DNA from 2 places in the Sutcliffiella sp. NC1 genome. Region 2 is predicted to be linked to the other one. Evidence: a T-box and tRNA genes for the amino acid it is inferred to sense, from the RefSeq annotation. Region 2 holds a T-box; the other holds one or more tRNA genes.

Region 1 (4,437 bases), 450 kb from region 2:
GGTGCTTCTGTCGCAGCAAGACGTGCAGCGTTAACGCATGTTATTTTTAACTTAATAGGTGCAACAGTTATTCTTATTATTTTAGGACCATTCACTAAATTTATTGCCTTTTTACAAGGTGCAATGGACTTAAATCCTGAGATGACAATAGCTTTCGCGCACGGAATATTTAACGTATCAAACGTTATTATTCAATTCCCATTTATCGCTTTATTAGCTATTCTTGTTACGAAAATTATACCTGGTGAAGACAGTGTAATTGAATATAAAGCTAAGCATTTAGATCCAATTTTTATTGAGCAATCACCTTCTTTAGCGTTAGGACAGGCGAAAGAAGAAGTAGTTCGCATGGGTGATTTTGCAGTTATCGGTTTAGAAGAAACAAAATCGTTTTTAACGTCAGGTTCTCAAAAACATTCAGAAATGGCCTTCCAATTAGAAGATGCCATTAATAATTTGGATCGAAAAATAACAGATTATTTAATTAAACTATCATCAAGTTCATTGTCTGCACATGAATCGGAAGAACATTCTATGCTTATGGACTCTGTTAGAGATATAGAACGTATGGGAGACCATTTTGAAAATATTTTAGAATTAGTTGATTATCAAATATCCAATAAAGTGAAGCTTACTGATAAAGCAGAGCAAGATTTAGAAGAAATGTTTGCCCTTACTATTTCAACAGTAAGAGAATCAATTGAAGCTTTAAAGACGAGTAACGTTGAACTTGCTAAAGATGTCATGCTAAAAGAAGAGAAAATTGATAAAATGGAAAGAAGCTTACGTAAGAAGCATATTTTACGATTAAACGAAGGATTGTGTACTGGACAAGCTGGTATCGTATACGTTGATATTATTAGTAACTTAGAACGTATCGGTGATCATGCAGTAAACATTGCTGAAGCAGTGTTAGGTGAAGACCACGGAACATATTAATGGCAGAAGAGCGAGTGGATCTCGCTCTTTTTCTCTATATTTTATTAAGAAAGTCTGATACGTTTATTAGAGGGAAATTATTGTTATTTTAAGGAGCGGTCAAAAATGGAATTATTATATTGGATAATAATCATTGCGCTGTTCGTTGTCGCGTTTATTGGGTTAGTTTATCCTATTATACCGAGTGTTCTTTTTATTGTTGGAGCGTTTCTTTTATATGGTGTTGCATTTTCGTTTGCTTCTTTAAATACATGGTTTTGGCTTATACAAGGCTTATTTGTATTATTACTATTTATTGCTGATTATTTAGCGAACATTATTAGTGTGAAGAAATTTGGTGGAAGTAACGCTTCTGTTTGGGGGAGTACAATAGGAATTCTTATTGGTCCTTTTGTCATACCGGTTGCCGGAATTATTTTAGGGCCATTCTTAGGTGCGATAATTGCAGAAATGTTAGTGAAAAAACAGGATATAAAAACTTCTATTAAAATTGGGGTAGGTTCGGTAGTAGGATTATTTAGTAGCGCAATTGTGAAAGGAATAGTTCAAGCGGTTATGATTATTTATTTCTTCATTGTCGTTTTATAAGCTTTTAAAATATTTTTTTAGTTACAAACTGTTGACAGAGACGGTCTCCCATGTTAAATTGGTATATGTCTCTAATGTGGCAGTTAGCTGACACAATAGAATAGTTGATAGGCTGACAAGTGCAGTTGATTCATTATATTCTATTTATATGGCGGTGTAGCTCAGCTGGCTAGAGCGTACGGTTCATACCCGTGAGGTCGGGGGTTCGATCCCCTCCGCCGCTACCAACTAAAGAGGACCCTTAGCTCAGTTGGTTAGAGCAGACGGCTCATAACCGTCCGGTCGCAGGTTCGAGTCCTGCAGGGTCCACTTTGCTAGCATATATATGGAGGAATACCCAAGTCCGGCTGAAGGGATCGGTCTTGAAAACCGACAGGGGTGTTAAAGCCCGCGGGGGTTCGAATCCCTCTTCCTCCGCCATACATAATAAATGATAAGAGCGTTATCTTCGGATAGTGCTCTTTTTTGTCGTTTCCTTTAAGATTTCATCCAAAAGTCTTAGTCTAATTTACAAATATATACTGATTTTACTTTTCACGTAATACAATATAGTAATTTTATAAATAGTAGGAGGTGACAATTTACAAAAATGACCTTAGATTAAGGTGTAATCTCTTCATTATTATTTTTATGATTGTAAATCAATTATTTTCTCATGTTTATGGAATCATATAAGTTGTGAAGGATAGTAATAAATGATTCTAGGAGTGTGAGAGATGAAAACGATTGGTGTTTTAACTAGTGGTGGAGATTCACCTGGAATGAACGCTGCTGTTCGTGCTGTCGTACGTAAGGCAATTTACCATAATCTAAATGTATTTGGGATTTATCAAGGCTACGCGGGTTTAATGGCAGGTAATATGAAGCAATTAGAATTAGGGTCTGTTGGGGATATCATACATCGAGGCGGAACGATGCTTTACACTGCAAGATCTGAAGATTTCAAAACATTGGAAGGTCAGCAAAAGGGCATAGAGCAATTAAAAAAGCATGGAATTGAAGGTTTAGTCGTTATCGGTGGAGACGGTTCATACAAAGGTGCACAAAAATTAACAGAGCACGGTTTTCCTTGCATCGGCTTACCAGGTACAATTGACAATGATATTGCAGGTACAGACTATACAATTGGTTTTAATACTGCGCTTCATACTGTGTTAGATTCAATTGATAAGATTCGTGATACTGCAACTTCTCATGAACGGACCTTTATTATTGAAGTGATGGGGCGGCATGCGGGTGACATTGCGTTGTGGGCTGGCCTTGCTGGAGGAGCGGAAACTATTATTATTCCTGAATTTGATACTACTATTGATGATGTTGCTAATCGTATCAGACAGGGACAAGAACGTGGAAAAAAACATACAATTATAATAGTAGCAGAAGGCGTATGTAGCGGAATGGAATTTGCGAAACAATTAAAAGAAAAAACTAACTTAGATACAAGAGTGTCTGTTTTAGGTCATATTCAAAGAGGTGGATCTCCAACTGCATTTGACCGTGTACTTGCTAGTAGGCTGGCAGGAAGGGCTGTAGAATTATTAATAGAGGGAAAAGCGGGAAGAGCAGTAGGAATGGAAAAAAGTGAAATTGTAGATTACTCTTTTGATGAAGTTTTTTCTATGCCGCATAAAATCGATGAAAGTATGTATCGATTGTCAAAAGAACTTTCTATTTGAAATGTAAGATGAATAGAAGAAAAAGAATTAGTAAAATATAGGTATGTTTAAGAGCAGATTGATTGAAACAATGATTAAATTTTGGTAATCTGAAATTGGAACTAAATAGTTCAAAATTTGTACATAAATTAGGAGGAGATTTTAAATGGCATACGAACTACCACAATTACCTTACGCTTATGATGCATTAGAACCACATATTGACAAGGAAACAATGAACATTCACCACACAAAACACCATAACACTTACGTAACAAATGTAAATGCTGCATTAGAAGGACATGCAGATTTACAAAGTAAGTCTGTTGAAGAGTTAATTTCTAATTTAGACGCTGTTCCTGAAAACATCCGTACAGCTGTTAGAAATAACGGTGGTGGACATGCAAACCACAGTTTATTCTGGACACTTTTAACTCCAGGCGGATCTAATGCACCGACTGGTGAATTAGCAGATGCAATCAACAGTAAATTTGGTAGCTTAGAAAGCTTTAAAGAAGAATTCACAAAAGCTGCTACTACTCGTTTCGGTTCTGGCTGGGCATGGTTAGTAGTAAATAACGGTGAATTAGAAGTAACAAGCACTCCAAACCAAGACTCTCCATTAATGGAAGGTAAAACTCCTGTTTTAGGTTTAGACGTTTGGGAGCATGCTTACTACTTAAACTACCAAAACCGTCGTCCTGACTACATCTCTGCATTCTTTAACGTAATTAACTGGGATGTTGTTGGTGAATTATACGAAAAATCAAAATAATGAATAATAAAAAGAAGCCTTTACAAACGTGAAGGCTTCTTTTTTTTGTTCTATTAAAAATGATTTTTAGGACTCCCTCCCCGCGGAAAGCCTGTAGCGAAGTGAAGCGGAATTACTAAAATCCATCATACTAAAGCCATTAGAAACAATCCGAAAAAAAGTACATATCTCTCCAACCTTTAAGACAAAATAATGTTAAGTTAAAGGAGCGAGAATTAAAATGGTTGGGATAAAAAAGATTTTTGGTGATGTAGAAGTAAATAAAGCCTTAGTATTACTACTCTGTATCGGTGGGCTATATTCTTTAAGTATTGCCCTATCTAACACGTTTGTGAACGTTTATTTATGGAAGCAATCAGGAGAATTTAAAGACTTAGGATTGTACAATTTAGCAATCGTCGTCTTTCAACCGCTAACTTTTATACTAGCAGGAAGATGGGCGAAAAAAATTGATCGTGTCATTGTATTACGGCTAGGTGT
Region 2 (4,437 bases):
TTACAAAGTGTCCAAAAAACATCAAAAGTCATATTAATGGAGCCAAAATCTTATTCAGAAGCTACAGATATTGCTGACCATTTGAAAAATAGAAGAGCAGTAATTGTTAATTTACAAAGAGCTCATCAAGAAGAAGCTAGACAAATTGTTGATTTTTTAAGCGGGACTGTTTATGCAATAAGTGGTGAGATTCAAAAGGTTGGTATTAACATTTTTTTATGTACACCAGATACAGTTGATGTTGCAGGGTCCATCACGGAATTTTTACAACATGATCAGTCCAACAATACTGAAATAAAAAGGTGGTAAAAAGTTTATGGGTTTAATTTTATACATCGTAAGCCAATTAGTTATGTTCTATTCTTTTGCATTAATTATTTACGTCTTATTGTCATGGTTTCCAGGGGCAAGAGAGTCGGCATTTGGTAGAATTTTAGGTACAATTTGTGAACCATATTTAGATATGTTTCGTCGAATCATCCCACCACTAGGAATGATTGATATTTCTCCAATTGTAGGTATTTTAGCACTACGCTTTGCTTATAGTGGTCTAGTATCGTTATTTAGAATGCTTGGCTTAGTATAATTTTTAATACGAAAAAGATAGGATACTTTAACAATGAATATTTATCAACATTTTCGACAAGAGGAACATGATTTTATTGATCAAGTCCTTGAATGGAAAGAAACAGTTGAAGAACAGTATGCTCCTAAACTAACAGATTTTTTAGATCCAAGAGAGCAAGAAATAGTTCGAATAGTGGTAGGAGAAAATCAGGAAGTAAAAGTCGGCTTTCACGGTGGGAATGAAGGGGCAGAAAGAAAGCGAGCATTATTATATCCAAGTTATTTTAACCCTACATATGCTGATTACAATATAAAAGCATTTGAGTTGTCTTATGCAAGTAAGTTTATTAAATTAGAACATCCACAAATATTAGGTTCACTTATGAGTTTAGGCTTAAAAAGAAGTAAATTTGGGGATATCATATTTAAGGAAGATCGTATCCAAATTGTAGTCGCAGAAGAAATAAGTTCTTTTGTTGAACTGCAATTAAAAGAAATAGGTAGAGCATCTGTTTCTCTACGCTTAATCCCTTTAGAAAACATTAGTTCTGTAAAAGAAAACTGGGAAGAATCTACAACTACGATTACATCAACTAGACTAGATGTAATCGTAGCGTCAATTTATAATATGGCTAGACAAAAAGCAAAATTATTAGTAGAAGGCTCCAAAGTAAAAGTTAATTGGAGACTGGTGGAGCAGCCGTCTTTTGACTGTCAAGAAGGAGATGTTATATCGGTTAGAGGATATGGTCGATGTAAGCTAATTTCCCTTGAAGGTAAAACGAAAAAAGATAAATGGCGGCTTATTTTTGGAAAACGAAAATAAATGCTTGAAAAAGAAGGATTTCGTCTGTAATTGTCGAATATTACAAAGCAACATGATCGATCTATAAATGGAGGTGGCTTCTAATGCCGTTAACACCACTTGATATTCATAATAAAGAATTTAGTAAAGCCTTTCGTGGATATGATGAAGATGAAGTAAATGAATTTTTAGACCAAGTTATTAAAGATTATGAGATGATTATTCGTGAAAAGAAAGAGCTTGAAGAAAAAACGAAAGAATTGAATGAACGACTTTCTCACTTTAGTTCAATTGAACAAACATTAAATAAATCTATTCTCGTGGCACAAGAAACAGCAGAAGATGTAAAAAGTAATGCGCAAAAAGAGGCCAAATTAATTATTAAAGAAGCAGAAAAAAATGCAGATCGTATTATAAACGAAGCATTAATAAAATCTAGAAAAATTCAAACAGAAATCGATGAGTTAAAGAAACAGTCTAAAGTGTTCCGTAACCGTTTTAGAATGTTGATTGAAGCGCAATTGGAAATGATTCAAACGAATGATTGGGATCACCTAATGGAATACGAACAAAAAGATAAAGAATTAGAAGAAAATCGAGTATAAACTTGACTTTCAATCTTAAAATTATGTATAATACCTAACAAAATCACTTATTAATATTTAATAAAACGTAGATAGGGACAGTAGTTTTTTCACAAAATTATAAAAGCGAATCGAGGATGGTGGAAGCTCGATATAATTAGGAAAAATGAAGATCCCCCTTGAGTGCAAATTTGAAACTGTCATGGGAGTAAAAGATGCCGATTCATTCACGTTACGAATGATTTAAGTGGACTAATATGTATTAGTCAATTTAGGGTGGTACCACGGGAGTTTCTCTCGTCCCTTTCTAGGGATGAGAGAGCTCCCTTTTTATTTTATAAAGTAAACAAGTTGGAGGAAAGAAAATGGAGTATAAAGATACGTTACTCATGCCAAAAACGGAATTTCCGATGAGAGGAAATTTACCAAATAAAGAGCCGCAAATTCAAGAAAAATGGGCAGAAATGAACATTTATGAAAAAGTACAAGAAAGAACGAAAGGGCGCCCGATGTTCGTTTTACATGACGGACCACCGTATGCAAATGGAGACATTCATATGGGGCATGCTTTAAATAAAATTATTAAAGACATCATTGTCCGCTTTAAATCGATGAACGGTTACCATGCACCGTACGTCCCAGGATGGGATACGCACGGGTTACCGATTGAAACTGCTTTAACAAAGAACAAAAAAGTAAAACGTAAAGAAATGTCAGTTGCCGACTTTAGAAAGTTATGTGAAGAATATGCCTATGATCAAATAGAAAGACAAAGAGAGCAGTTCATGCGTCTAGGTGTACGTGGTGACTGGTTTAACCCTTATATCACATTAAAGCCAGAATACGAAGCACAACAAATTAAGGTTTTCGGAGAAATGGCAAAAAAGGAATTAATTTATAAAGGCCTAAAGCCTGTTTATTGGTCTCCATCTAGTGAGTCTGCATTAGCTGAAGCAGAAATTGAATACCAGGATAAACGTTCACCATCTATATATGTTGCGTTCCCAGTTATGGACGGAAAAGGTGTGTTAGATGAGACTGTTCGTATTATTATTTGGACGACAACACCTTGGACTATTCCAGCTAACCTAGGAATTTCTGTTCATCCAGAGTTAGACTATAGTGTAGTAAAAGTGAACGATGAGAAGTTTTTAATTGCATCTGCTCTTTTAGAAAATGTAACGAATGTATTAGAGTGGGAAAATGCAGAAGTAGTTCAAACGTTAAAAGGTGCACAGCTTGATAAAGTTGTTGCGAAGCATCCAATTTATGATCGTCCATCATTAGTAATGTTAGGAGAACATGTTACAACTGAATCAGGTACGGGCTGCGTTCATACTGCTCCTGGCCATGGGGAAGACGATTTTATCGTTGGTCAAAAATATGGTTTAGATGTTTTATGTCCAGTTGACGCTAAAGGATATATGACTGAAGAAGCAGTAGGTTTTGAAGGGTTATTTTATGATGAGGCAAATAAGCCAATTACAGAAAAATTAAAGGAAGCTGGAGCACTATTAAACCTTACCTTTATTACACACTCTTACCCACACGATTGGCGTACGAAAAAACCAACGATTTTCAGAGCAACTGCGCAATGGTTTGCTTCTATCGATAAAATTCGTGGCGAGTTACTACAAGCAATTAACGATACGAAATGGGTACCAGCATGGGGGGAAACACGATTATACAACATGGTTCGTGATCGTGGAGATTGGTGTATTTCTAGACAAAGAGCTTGGGGTGTGCCGATTCCAGTATTTTATGCTGAAAATGGCGAAGAGATTATAACGGATGAAACGATAGAGCATGTATCTAAATTGTTTAGAGAACATGGTTCAAACATTTGGTTTGAAAAAGAGGCGAAAGATTTATTACCAGCTGGATTCACGCATAAAGGTAGCCCAAACGGCCAGTTTACGAAAGAAACAGACATTATGGATGTATGGTTCGATTCAGGGTCTTCCCACCAAGCTGTATTAGAAGAAAGAGATGATTTACAACGTCCTGCCGACCTTTATTTAGAAGGTTCTGATCAATATCGTGGTTGGTTTAACTCTTCCTTATCAACAGGCGTTGCTGTAACAGGGAAAGCCCCATATAAAGGAGTTTTAAGTCACGGTTTCGCACTAGATGGTGAAGGTAGAAAGATGAGTAAATCATTAGGGAATGTAGTTGTTCCATCTAAAGTCATGAATCAATTAGGTGCGGATATTTTACGTCTATGGGTTGCATCTGTTGACTATCAAGCAGATGTACGTGTATCAGATAATATTTTAAAACAAGTGACAGAAGTGTATCGTAAAATCCGTAATACATTCCGATTCTTATTAGGTAACCTCGCTGACTTTAACCCAGCAGTAAATAAAGTAGAGGTTGAACAGTTGCGAGAAGTAGATCGTTACATGTTAGTGAAACTTAACAACTTAACAGATAAAGTTAAAAATGCATATGAAGAATATGAATTTGCTAGTATTTATCACG

Evidence for each region. A T-box is a leader RNA that pairs with one kind of tRNA and senses whether it is charged. The one in region 2 lies ahead of ileS (isoleucine--tRNA ligase), so its partner is inferred to be a tRNA-Ile.
Region 1: it has a tRNA-Ile gene. The T-box ahead of ileS (isoleucine--tRNA ligase) is inferred to sense a tRNA for this amino acid. The anticodon was not compared.

Annotation. Positions count from the first base shown of each region.
Region 1 covers NZ_CP115153.1:3,461,491-3,465,927, reverse strand. Annotated here, with positions in the region: gene O1A01_RS18180 (Na/Pi cotransporter family protein) at 1-939, shown strand, start outside; gene O1A01_RS18175 (DUF456 domain-containing protein) at 1,045-1,527, shown strand; tRNA gene O1A01_RS18170 (tRNA-Met) at 1,678-1,754, shown strand; tRNA gene O1A01_RS18165 (tRNA-Ile) at 1,763-1,836, shown strand; tRNA gene O1A01_RS18160 (tRNA-Ser) at 1,855-1,947, shown strand; gene pfkA (6-phosphofructokinase) at 2,244-3,203, shown strand; gene O1A01_RS18150 (superoxide dismutase) at 3,349-3,957, shown strand; gene O1A01_RS18145 (MFS transporter) at 4,178-4,437, shown strand, end outside.
Region 2 covers NZ_CP115153.1:3,012,466-3,016,902, reverse strand. Annotated here, with positions in the region: gene O1A01_RS15695 (cell division protein SepF) at 1-309, shown strand, start outside; gene O1A01_RS15690 (YggT family protein) at 317-586, shown strand; gene O1A01_RS15685 (YlmH family RNA-binding protein) at 620-1,393, shown strand; gene O1A01_RS15680 (DivIVA domain-containing protein) at 1,477-1,977, shown strand; T-box leader at 2,037-2,264, shown strand; gene ileS (isoleucine--tRNA ligase) at 2,322-4,437, shown strand, end outside.